DNA from 3 places in the Streptomyces sp. NPDC111744 genome. Region 3 is predicted to be linked to each of the others. Evidence: predicted binding sites of a transcription regulator. Region 3 holds the regulator's gene; each other region holds the start of a gene.
What was found. The regulator HspR, encoded in region 3, represses chaperone genes until heat shock. The targets are predictions, from matches to a motif close to TTGAGNNNNNNNNNCTCAA.
Positions count from the first base shown of each region.

Region 1: the regulator HspR is predicted to act here: its motif matches at 2,396-2,414, upstream of dnaK (molecular chaperone DnaK).
Region 2: the regulator HspR is predicted to act here: its motif matches at 1,925-1,943, upstream of lon (endopeptidase La).

Region 1 is NZ_JBVKCG010000029.1:10,466-14,613, forward strand. It holds gene ACZ7OO_RS38395 (ATP-binding protein) at 1-9, shown strand, start outside; gene ACZ7OO_RS38400 (vWA domain-containing protein) at 6-1,829, shown strand; gene ACZ7OO_RS38405 (OsmC family peroxiredoxin) at 1,899-2,324, shown strand; gene dnaK (molecular chaperone DnaK) at 2,461-4,148, shown strand, end outside.
Region 2 is NZ_JBVKCG010000001.1:33,610-37,757, reverse strand. It holds gene ACZ7OO_RS00195 (spermine/spermidine synthase domain-containing protein) at 1-422, opposite strand, end outside; gene ACZ7OO_RS00190 (rhomboid-like protein) at 686-1,492, shown strand; partial or broken gene ACZ7OO_RS00185 (GNAT family N-acetyltransferase) at 1,565-1,716, opposite strand; gene lon (endopeptidase La) at 1,966-4,148, shown strand, end outside.
Region 3 is NZ_JBVKCG010000018.1:10,542-14,689, reverse strand. It holds gene ACZ7OO_RS31885 (sugar ABC transporter substrate-binding protein) at 94-1,206, opposite strand; gene ACZ7OO_RS31880 (heat shock protein transcriptional repressor HspR) at 1,728-2,189, opposite strand; gene dnaJ (molecular chaperone DnaJ) at 2,195-3,367, opposite strand; gene grpE (nucleotide exchange factor GrpE) at 3,413-4,069, opposite strand; gene dnaK (molecular chaperone DnaK) at 4,066-4,148, opposite strand, start outside.

The sequences.
Region 1 (4,148 bases), on a different contig from region 3:
CGACGATGAGCCGTGGCGGCCGCAAGGAACAGAAGAAGGAGCAGAAGAAGGAGCAGAAGAAGGACCCCGCCGCGGAGAACTTCGCGGCCGGGGTCGAGCTGCTGCGCGCCAACCCTGCCCTGCGCGCCGTCGAGTTCACCATCTGCCGGCACGAGAACTGCGAACTGGCGCCCCACGAAGGCCTCGTCCGGGCCGACTCCGACGGTGTGCTGCACGCCCACGCCACCCGGCGCGCCGAACCCGCCGAGTGGGCCTGGGCGTTGGCGCACTGCACCATCCATCTGGGCTTCGGCCACCTGCCCGCCGCCACCGGACCGCGCACCCAGCCCGACCGTTACGACCTCGCCGCCCGCTGCACCGTCGTCAACCGCTTCCTGCAGACCTTCCCGGTCGGCGAGGCACCGGACCATCTGCCGGCGTCCTACCCGGGGGGTGACGAGGAACGGCTCGCCGCCGGCTGGCGCCGCGTCGGCAGTGTCCCGGCCGTCTATGAGCGCGGTGGCACCAGTGGTGGCGAACCCGACCAGCTCCTCCTCCCCTGGAACGAGTGGGCGGGCCAGGTCCCCGACTGGCAGGTCGGGTTCGCGCACGCGCTGACCCGCACCATGTCCCGGGCGATGGACCTGGCCGGCGGCCGCCGCACCTCCATGACCGGGCCGCCGACTCCGCTGCGCCCGTGGGAACAAGGGCTGAGCTGGTTCGTCTCCTCCTATCCGCTGCTCGGCGGTATCGCGGCCGGGATCAAGCTGGTGGCCGACGCCGAACTGGCCCGTGCCCACGACATCGCCATCGCCGCCGTCAATCCCGAGGCGGGCGAGATCTACGTCAATCCGCTGCGCACCCTGGAGGGCGAGGAATGGCGGTTCGTCCTCGCCCACGAGATGCTGCACGCCGCCCTGCGCCACGGCGACCGCCTCGGCGGCCGCGACCCCTACCTCTTCAACATCGCCTGCGACTACGTCATCAACGGCTGGCTGGTCGAGATGCGGGTCGGCACCATGCCCGAAGGGCTGCTGCACGACCCGGAGTTGAAAGACCTGTCGGCGGAGGAGGTGTACGACCGGATCGCCGTCGACCTGCGCCGGATGCGGCGCCTCGCCACTCTGCGGGGCAAGGGACGCGGCGATGTCCTGGGCGCGCCGATCGGGCCGCCCGGTGCCTGTGTCGACCTCGACGAGTTCTACCGCCGGGGCCTTGGCCAGGGCCTCGACCTGCACCAGGCGCAGGGCCGCGGTTTCCTGCCCGGCGGCCTGGTCGAGGAGATCCGCGCGCTCAGCCATCCACCGCTGCCCTGGGACGCCCGACTCGCCCGCTGGTTCGACGAGTTCGTGCCCCGTCCGGAAGCCGTACGGTCGTACGCCCGGCCCTCCCGCCGCCAGTCGTCCACCCCGGACATCCCGCGCGCCGGCCGGTACTTCCCGCCCGAGGAGGTCGCCCGCTGCACCTTCGGCGTGGTCCTGGACACCTCCGGCTCCATGGACCGCACCCTGCTCGGCAAGGCCCTCGGCGCGATCGCCTCCTACGCCGAGGCCCGTGACGTACCGGCCGCCCGTGTCGTGTTCTGCGACGCCGCCCCGCACGACGCCGGGTACCTGCCGACGACCGAGATCGCCGGGCGGGTCCGGGTGCACGGCCGCGGCGGTACCGTCCTCCAGCCCGGTATCGACCTGTTGCACCGCGCGGACGACTTCCCGCCGAACGCACCGGTCCTGGTGATCACCGACGGCTGGTGCGACGTCCTGCGGGTGCGGCGGGAGCACGCGTACCTCGTCCCCGACGGCCGTCGCCTGCCGTTCACTCCCCGTGGGCCGGTCTTCCGCGTGCGGTGAGCAAGGATGTGATCGGATGGGAGGCAGCGAAACCGGTTCACTCGCCCCCGTACGCCGAAAGGAACAACCGTGGCCACCACGCGCACCGCACACACCGTTTGGGAAGGCAACCTCCTCGAGGGCAACGGTGTCATCACCTTCGACTCCTCCGGTATCGGCGAGCAGCCGGTCACATGGGCCTCCCGTTCCCAGGAGGCGAACGGCAAGACCAGCCCGGAGGAGCTGATCGCCGGTGCCCACTCCAGCTGCTTCTCCATGGCCCTCTCGCACGCCCTGGCCGGGGCCGGCACCCCGCCCACCAAGCTGGTGACCAACGCCGACGTCACCTTCCAGCCGGGTGAGGGCATCACTGGGATCCACCTGACCGTCGAGGGCACGGTGCCCGGCCTGGACGAGGCCGGCTTCGCGGCCGCCGCCGAGGACGCCAAGAAGAACTGCCCGGTCAGCCAGGCCCTGGCCGGCACCACCATCACCCTGGACGCGAAGCTCGCCTGACCGTCGTGGCCCTTCCGATGCCGCGTCCCCGTCAAGGGGGCGCGGCATCGTCGTTTACGGGGTACCCGGCATTGACAACGGCCCGCTCAAGTTTTGTGCTGGAGTCGGGGAAGTGGCCGGGCGGAAGGGGACGGACATGGCACGGGCGGTCGGAATCGACCTCGGTACGACGAACTCGGTGGTGGCCGTGCTGGAGGGCGGTGAGCCCACCGTCGTGGCCAACGCCGAGGGGGCGCGCACCACCCCCTCGGTGGTGGCCTTCGCGAAGAACGGCGATGTGCTGGTCGGCGAGGTCGCCAAGCGGCAGGCGGTGACCAACGTGGACCGCACCGCGCGCTCGGTGAAGCGGCACATGGGCGACGGGGCCTGGCGGTTCCCCGAGAGCGGGAGCGTCGACGGCACGCGGTACCGGGCCCAGGAGCTGTCGGCGCGGGTGCTGCAGAAGCTGAAGCGGGATGCCGAGGCGTACCTCGGCGAGGACGTCACCGACGCGGTGATCACCGTACCCGCCTATTTCGACGACTCCCAGCGGCAGGCCACCAAGGAGGCCGGGGAGATCGCCGGTCTGAAGGTGCTGAGGATCATCAACGAGCCGACCGCCGCGGCGCTCGCCTACGGCCTCGACCGGGGCGAGGAGCAGACGGTCCTCGTCTTCGACCTCGGGGGCGGAACTTTCGACGTCTCCCTCCTTGAGATCGGCGACGGTGTGATCGAGGTGAAGGCCACCAACGGCGACACGCACCTGGGCGGCGACGACTGGGACCAGCGGATCGTCGAGCACCTGGTCAAACGCTTCAAGGGGCAGTACGGCATCGATCTCGGCAACGACAGGATGGCCCTGCAACGGCTCCGCGAGGGAGCCGAGAAGGCGAAGATCGAGCTGTCCTCGTCCACGGAGACCTCGATCAATCTGCCGTACATCACGGCCTCCGCCGAGGGCCCGCTGCATCTGGACGAGAAGCTGACGCGGGCTCAGTTCCAGGAGCTGACCGCGGACTTGCTGGACCGCTGCAAGAAGCCCTTCCACCAGGCCGTCAAGGACGCGGGCGTGGAGCTGTCCGCGATCGACCATGTGATCCTGGTCGGCGGCTCGACCCGGATGCCCGCCGTCACCGACCTGGTCAAGGAACTCACCGGCAAGGACCCGCACAAGGGCGTCAACCCGGACGAGGTGGTCGCAGTCGGCGCGGCTCTCCAGGCGGGCGTCATCCGCGGCGACGTGAAGGACGTCCTGCTCCTCGACGTCACCCCGCTGTCCCTGGGCATCGAGACCAAGGGCGGCATCATGACCAAGCTGATCGAGCGCAACACCACGATCCCGACCCGGCGTGCGGAGATCTTCACGACCGCCGCCGACAACCAGCCCTCGGTCGGCATCCAGGTCTACCAGGGCGAACGGGAGATCGCCGCCTACAACAAGAAGCTCGGCGTCTTCGACCTCACCGGCCTGCCGCCGGCACCGCGCGGCGTACCGCAGATCGAGGTCGCCTTCGACATCGACGCGAACGGGATCATGCACGTCTCGGCGAAGGACCTGGCGACCGGCCGTGAGCAGAAGATGACCGTGACCGGCGGCTCCGCCCTCCCCAAGGACGACATCGACCGCATGATGCGGGAGGCCGAGCAGTACGCCGAGGAGGACCGCAATCGCCGCGAGGCCGCCGAGACCCGCAACCAGGCAGAGCAACTCGTCTACCAGACCGAGAAGTTCATCCGGGACAACGAGGAGCGGGTGCCGGGCGACACGAAGACCGACGTGGAGTCGGCGATCACCGAACTGAAGGCGCTGCTGGAACGGAACGCCGACACCGCGGAGCTACGGCA
Region 2 (4,148 bases), on a different contig from region 3:
TCGGAAGTCTCATTGACGTACGCGACGAGATCGTCCTCGACGATCACCGTGCGCGGATCGGCGAACGCGCGCGCGGAGAGCGGGGACAGCGGACCGTCCCGATGCCAGCCGACGACCGCGGGTTCCCGCTCCACGACCGTGATCCGCCCCCAGCGGGGATCCCGCGCGGCGTGCGCGAGCGAGAACCCGACACCGAGCCCGCCGATCAGCACCGCCGGATCCGACCGCCCGTCCAGGGCCTCCCGGGCGGCGTCCACGAGCAGCCGCTCCGAACGGCCGTCGGAGGTGTCCATCAGGAAGCAGCCGTTGGCGATGATCTGCAGCAGTCCGCCGTGTCGGCGCAGGACCACCTCGCCGTACGGCCCTTCGCGCCGGTCCAGGACCACGGGAGGGCAGTCGGCCACGGAAGTCGCGCCAGTCATCTCCGCCATGTCGGCCATCCTGCCTCAACAGGGCTTTGCGGCCATGCGAATTACGGGCGTCGGACGGTCGCACGGGTGTCACTCGTTCGAGGGGCCGCCCGGCGCTTCGCGCCCGCCGGTGGCCTCGGGTGGCTCATATGGTTCCTCCCAACCCCTCATGGTTCTTCAGAAAATCCTGTGAATCGCTCCGCACGTGGCCTCGGTCATAGACAGCGACTCCAGGGACGGCGAAGGGTGGAGCGAAACGGAAGGAGCGCCTCACCGTGGAACGGACCGCGAGGGTCGCATCGACGCCCCCGCCCGAGCCCCTTCCGGCCGCGGAGGTCGGTGCCCTGCTGGACGGTGTGCCCCGCCAGCGCGGCTGGGTCGCGGACGCCGCCCCGAAGACCCCGCGCCCCGCCCTCCGGGTGCGCCCCCTCCGGGTGCGCCCCCGGCGGTTGCTCCCCAGCCCCACCGGCACCCCGGTCACCTTCACCTACACGGTGATCCTCGCGCTGACCTCGCTCTTCGCCGGTTACGCCAGCCCCGGCCTCCTGCACTCCGTCTACCAGGACTCCAGTACCGACGTCGCCCACCTCCTCCGCACCCCGGCCTTCGTCCTGCTGGCCAGCGCGCTGTGGATCGCGGGCGGCCTCCTCTCTCCGTACGCCCTCGCCTTCGTGCTCGTCCTGACCGCACTGGAGCGGCGGATAGGGGGCGCCCGGGCGATCCTCGTCTTCCTGGCGGGCCATGTGCTGGCCACCCTCGCCACCGAGGTCCCGGTCGGCCTCGCGGTCCTGGCCGGCCACCTCCCCGGCACCTCCCTGCACCGCCTCGACTACGGCATCAGCTTCGGCGTGACCGCCAGCATCGGTGCCCTCTCCGGCCTGCTCACCCCCTGGGTGCGCTGGCCCCTGCTCGCCCTGGTCGGCTACAGCCTCCTCGAGGACCTCATCGCCTTCGAGGACCCGATGACCAACTGGGGGCATCTGATCTCGCTGGGCATCGGGACGGCACTCTGGCCGGTGGTACGGCGCTGGTACCGGGAGCGGCACCAGGCTCCGGTCCCGGCCGGTGTCACCGCCGCGTAACCGCGCGGCGTCCAGCGCGTCGAGCGCCCCCGGAGCACCATCCCGCCCCCGGCCTCGCAGGCGCCGCGCACGTCAGCCGGCCGGCGTCCAGACGTACGGCGTGGTCGTCGTCACCGTCGTGAAGCCCAGGCGCCTCAGGATCGGGCAGCTGTCGGCCGACGCGTCCACGTGCAGGTAGGCCCGGCCAGGGCCGCCGCTCGGGTCGCCCGTAGTGCGACCAGCGCGCCGGGTTCGGCTGGACGGCGCGCATCTCGGTGTCGTAAGCGGCGAGCAGGGTCGCCGCGAGGTCTGTGTCGGTCATCGGCCGACCGTACGGGGAATGCACCCGCGCGGCTCAACTGTTTTCCCTCCGCGGTTTCCTGTTTCCGCCAGGTCACTACCCGATCGCTCAAAGCGAACACGCCCCGGGGAACATTCAGAGGCTCATGTGCATTGAGTCGGCATAGCTCAAGTTCAATGCCGAAGGGGAGATCATGGCTTCGACGTCCGCATCACTCACCCTCCCTGTGCTGCCGCTCGACGGCGAGGTCGTGCTGCCCGGGATGGTGGTCCCGCTGGACCTCAAGGACCCCGATGTCCGTGCCGCCGTGGAGGCCGCCCAGGCCGCGGCCCGTACCGAGCCCGGAAAGCCCAGGGTGCTGCTGGTACCGCGTATCGACGGGAGCTACCCGAGCACCGGTGTGCTCGGCACCGTTGAGCAGGTCGGCCGGCTGGCCGACGGTGACCCGGGCGCGCTGATCCGCGGCCGTTACCGGGTGCGCATCGGCGCCGGTACCACCGGCCCGGGTGCCGCCCTGTGGGTGGAGGGCACCCGCATCGAGGAGAACGTCCCGGACCCGGTGCCCGGTCATGTCACCGAACTGGTCAAGGAGTACAAGGCCCTCGCCACCGCCTGGCTGCGCAAGCGAGCCGCCTGGCAGGTCGTCGACCGTGTCCAGGCCATCGACGACGTCTCCGCGCTCGCCGACAACTCCGGTTACTCGCCGTTCCTGACCACCGACCAGAAGGTCGAGCTGCTCGAGACCGCCGACCCGGTCGCCCGACTGAAGCTCGCCACCCAGCAGCTGCGCGACCATCTCGCCGAGCAGGACGTGGCCGAGACCATCGCCAAGGACGTCCAGGAGGGCGTCGACAAGCAGCAGCGCGAGTTCCTGCTGCGCCGCCAGCTCGAAGCCGTCCGTAAGGAGCTGCGCGAGCTGAACGGTGAGAAGGACGGCGAGGAGTCCGACGACTACCGCACCCGGGTGGAGGCCGCCGACCTGCCGGAGAAGGTCCGCGAGGCCGCCCTCAAGGAGGTCGACAAGCTGGAGCGGTCCAGCGACCAGTCGCCCGAGGGCTCCTGGATCCGCACCTGGCTGGACACGGTGCTCGAACTGCCGTGGAACGAGAGGACCGAGGACGCCTACGACATCCAGGGCGCCAAGGCGGTCCTGGACGCCGAGCACGCCGGTCTGGAGGACGTGAAGGAGCGGATCACCGAGTACCTGGCGGTGCGCAAGCGCCGTAGCGACCGGGGGCTCGGGGTCATCGGCGGTCGCCGTGGCGGTGCCGTGCTGGCGCTCGTCGGTCCGCCCGGTGTCGGCAAGACCTCGCTCGGCGAGTCCGTCGCGCACGCGATGGGGCGGAAGTTCGTCCGGGTCGCCCTCGGTGGCGTCCGTGACGAGGCCGAGATCCGTGGTCACCGCCGTACGTACGTGGGTGCGCTGCCCGGCCGGATCGTCCGTGCCATCAAGGAGGCCGGTTCGATGAACCCGGTCGTCCTGCTCGACGAGATCGACAAGGTGGGGTCCGACTTCCGGGGCGACCCGGCGGCCGCCCTGCTCGAAGTCCTCGACCCGGCGCAGAACCACACCTTCCGCGACCACTACCTGGAAGTCGAACTCGACCTGTCCGACGTCGTCTTCCTCGCCACCGCCAACGTCCTGGAGGCCATCCCGGAGGCCCTGCTCGACCGTATGGAGCTGGTCCGCCTGGACGGCTACACCGAGGACGAGAAGATCGTCATCGCCCGTGACCACCTGCTTCCGCGCCAGCTGGAGCGGGCGGGCATCGACAAGGACGAGGTCGTCCTGGACGAGAGCGCGCTGCGCAAGCTCGCCGGCGAGTACACCCGTGAGGCGGGCGTCCGTAACCTGGAACGGTCGATCGCCCGGCTGCTGCGCAAGGTCGCGGCCCAGCACGAACTGGGTCAGCGGGAGCTGCCGTTCACCGTCAGGGACGAGGACCTGCGCGCCCTGATCGGCCGGCCGCACCACGTGCCCGAGTCCGCCCAGGACCCGGCCGAGCGCCGTACGGCGGTCCCGGGTGTGGCGACGGGTCTGGCGGTCACCGGAGCGGGCGGAGACGTCCTCTTCGTGGAGGCGTCCCTGGCCGACCCGGAGACGGGCGCGGCGGGGCTGACCCTCACCGGGCAGCTGGGTGACGTGATGAAGGAGAGCGCGCAGATCGCCCTGTCCTTCCTGCGCTCGCACGGCGCGGAACTGGAGCTCCCGGTCGGCGACCTGAAGGAGCGGGGCGTGCACATCCACTTCCCGGCCGGCGCGGTCCCGAAGGACGGCCCGAGCGCCGGCGTCACCATGACGACGGCTCTCGCGTCCCTCCTGTCCGGCCGGCTGGTGCGCACGGACGTGGCGATGACCGGTGAGGTCTCGCTGAC
Region 3 (4,148 bases):
TGGGCCGGCGCCTGAGCCGCGACGACAGCCGGCGGGTCGTCGTCCCCGGCCGGAGCCGCGTAGTGGCCCGCGGCAGCCGCCGCGGGGCGGGGCCTACTTGAGGCCGGCCGCCGCGCACGCCGTCTTGTAGTCGGCGGTGCAGATCTGCGAGACCTTGTAGATGCCGTCCGCGACGACGGTGTCCTTGATCTTGCTCTTCGTCACGGCGTTGACCTGCACCAGCTGGGACGGGATGTTCTTGGTGGTGGGGCTGTCGACCTGGTCCTGGGTGAGCGCGTCGAACTGGATGTCCTTGCCCTGCACCTTGTAGACGGCCATCTCCGCGGCGGCCTCGGCCTCGTTCGGGTAGGGCTTGTAGACGGTCATGTACTGCTGGCCGACGATGATCCGCTGAATGGCGTCGAGGTCGGCGTCCTGGCCGGTGATCGGCGGCATGTTGGTGAAGCCGGCCGCCTTGAGGGCCTTGACGATGCCGCCCGCCATCGCGTCGTTCGCGGAGTAAACGGCGGCGATGTTGTTCTTGCCGATCGCGTTGATCGCCTTGGTGGTCTCCTGCTCGGCGATCCCCGGGTCCCAGTCCTTGGTGTCGAACGAGGCCGCGGACGGGATCGTCACCTTGCCGGTCAGCTCGGACAGGGCGCCCGTCTTGAACTGCTTGGCGTTCGGGTCCGTCGGCGAGCCGTTGATCATGATGACCTTTTCGGAGGTGTCGACGTTCGGCCCGAGACCCTCAAGGAGCGTACGGGCCTGCACCTCGCCGACCAGCTCGTTGTCGAAGGAGACGTAGGCGTCGATCGGGCCCTCGGCGAGGCGGTCGTAGGCGATGACCGGGATGCCCGCGTCCCTGGCCTTCTTCACCGTGCCCGCGATGGCGTGCGAGTCGACCGAGTCCAGGACGATGACGTCGACCTTGTCGTCGATCATCTTCTGCATCTGCTGGGCCTGCGCGGAGGCGGACGACCCGGCGTTGGCGTACGCGATCCGGCCCTGCTTGTTCGTGAGCTCGGCGATCTTGGCCTTCATGATCGGGTAGTCGAAGTTTCTGTACCGGGCGTTGATGATGTCCGGCATCAGCACACCCACCGTGATGTCGTTGCCCTTGGTCGGGCTCGCGGTGCTCGACGATCCCGTCGCGTTGAGCACGCCGCAGCCGGCGAGCGAGAGGGTCATCGTGGACGCGGCCACAGACATGGCTATACGACGCATACGGGGGCTCACTTCAGTGCGTTCCGGACATGGGGCTGCTTGCGACCCAGATGTCTGAAAAGACAACGCGTACGCCACACCCGGCGTCAAGCGGAACTACTTAACGAGTGCGCAACACTACCCTCCGCTGCACCTGTGAAGAGTAAGCGGAATCGCCTCCAAACACCCTTTACGGACCCTCCACTCAAAGGGAGTTCACGGGTGGGCAAAGATCAGTACAACCAACTCCATTCCTCATGGGTCGACATCGGTAACGGCCATCTCCGTCGTCACGGACACGACCAGAGGATCGAATGAACCCAGCCAGACGCGCCGCGGCCGCAGCCGTGGTGCTCGCCACCGCCCACCCTGCTCGGCGGCGCGGCCGTGGGCACGGTGTCCTACTACTGGGTGACCGGCGTGCCGGCGGACGGCACAGAGACGGCTCCGGCCGCCGACTGGACGGTCAGCGCACCCGCCGAGTGACACGCGAGGGGCCCGGAGGTTCAGGTGAACCTCCGGGCCCCTTCGCACAGGTGCTGCTAGTCCTTGGCCTTCTTCGGCCGCCACACCACCAGTGCGCTGGTGTGCTGGACCTCCTGATACGGCACCAGGTCGCGGCGGTACGAGGCGTGTACCGCTGCTTCCCGCTGCTGCATGGCGGCCGCCGCGCCGTCCAGGGCCGCTTCCATCTCCGCCACGCGGGCCTGGAGGGCGACGACCTGGTTCTCCAGTTCGATGATGCGCTTGATGCCGGCCAGGTTGATGCCCTCGTCCTGCGACAACGTCTGCACCTGCCGGAGCAGTTCGATGTCGCGGGCCGAGTAGCGGCGGCCCCGCCCGGCCGTGCGGTCGGGCGAGACCAGGCCGAGGCGGTCGTACTGGCGCAGCGTCTGCGGGTGCAGTCCGGAGAGCTGGGCCGCCACCGAGATGACGTAGACCGGGGTCTCCTCGGTCAGTTCATACGGCCCGCGGAAACTGTCACTGCGTCGACGGCCGTCCATCCCTGTCATGCTCCCTTCGCGGCCTCGAACAGCTCGGCGCGCGGGTCCTCGCCCGCGGTCGCCTCGCGATACGCCTCCAGTGCGTCACGAGCATTCCCCGACAGGTCCTTCGGGACACTCACCTCGACGGTGACCAGGAGGTCGCCGCGGGTGCCGTCCTTGCGGACCGCGCCCTTGCCACGGGCGCGCATGGTGCGGCCGTTGGGCGTGCCCGGGGGCAGCTTGAGGGTGACCGGCGGTCCGCCCAGGGTGGGCACCCTGACCTCGCCGCCGAGCGCCGCCTCGGTGAAGGTCACCGGGACGGTCACCGTGAGGTTGTCCTCCTTGCGGCCGAACACCGGGTGGGTGTCGACGTGGACCATGACGTACAGGTCGCCCGCCGGGCCGCCCCGCTCGCCCGGTGCGCCCTTGCCGCGCAGCCGGATCCGCTGGCCGTCCGTCACCCCTGCCGGGATCCGGACCTGCATGGTGCGCGACGACTTGGCGCGGCCGCTGCCCTTGCAGTCAGGGCAGGGGTTCTCCGCGATCAGGCCGCGGCCCTTGCAGTCCGGGCAGGGGTCGGTGAGCGAGAAGCCGCCGCCCGATCCCCGCGCCACCTGACCGGTGCCGACGCAGGTCGGGCACACACGCGGTGTGCCGTTCGCGTCGCCGGTGCCCGAACAGGCCTTGCAGGGGGCCTGCGAGGACATCCGCAGCGGGACCGTGGCGCCCTCGATGGCCTCCGTGAAGCTGAGCGTGACCTCGGACTCGATGTCCTGGCCGCGCCGGGGCTGGGTGCGCGTGCCCGCGCCGCCACCCCGGTTGAACAAGCCCCCCAGGACGTCGCCGAAACCGCCGCCGAAACCGCCCCCGCCCTGTTGCGCGGTGCCCCCGAAGAGGTCGCCCAGGTCGAAGTTGAAGTTGCCGCCGCCCGCGCCCGGCCCGGGGCGGAAGCCACCGTTGCCGAAGAGGGCGCGCGCCTCGTCGTACTCCTTGCGCTTCTTGGGGTCGCCGAGGATGTCGTTGGCCTCGGAGATCTCCTTGAAGCGCTCCTCGGCCTTGACGTTGCCCTTGTTGGCGTCCGGGTGGAACTCGCGGGCGAGCTTCCGGTACGCCTTCTTGATCTCGGCCTCGGTGGCGTCCTTGGGGACGCCGAGGACCTTGTAGTAGTCCTTCTCGATGAAGTCCTTGGTGCTCATCCCCGACGCGCCCCCTTTCCGGTGTTCCGCTCAATCTCTACGACTTCAGCCCTCCTCAGGGCCGTTGTCCTTGTCCTCGCCGGCCGCGGGGGCCTCGTCGGTCCCCTCGGCCTTCACCGCCTGCGCTCCCGGCTGCGGTTCGGCGACCGCCACCCGCGCGGGGCGGATGGTGCGCTCGCCGATGCGATACCCGGGCTGCAGAATCGCCACGCACGTCGTCTCGGTGACGTCCGGCGCGTAGCTGTGCATCAGCGCCTCGTGGATCGTCGGGTCGAAGGGCTCGCCCTCCTTGCCGAACTGCTGGAGTCCCATCTTCGCCGCGACCGTCTCGAGCGACTCGGCCACCGACTTGAAACCGCCGACCAGTTCGCCGTGTTCCCGTGCGCGGCCGATGTCGTCGAGCACGGGCAGGAGTTCGGTCAGGAGGTTCGCGATGGCGATCTCCCGGACCGTGATCCGGTCACGCTCCACTCGGCGGCGGTAGTTCTGGTACTCGGCCTGGAGGCGCTGGAGGTCCGCGGTGCGCTCGCCGAGCGCGGTGCGTACCTGGTCCAGCTGTGCGGTCAGACCGGTCAGTTCTGCGCTTGCGTCCCCGGCCGGGGCCGCCCCCTGTGCGGGAGCGGCCTTCGGCTCGGCGTCGTCGGGGGTGGCGCCGGAGGGGACGTCGGGCTTCTCCTCGAAGCCCGGGGTCTCCTCCGTCACGCGGCACCGTCCTTGCGCTCGTCGTCGACGATCTCGGCGTCCACCACGTCGTCGGCCTCAGCGGTGGGGGTACCACCGG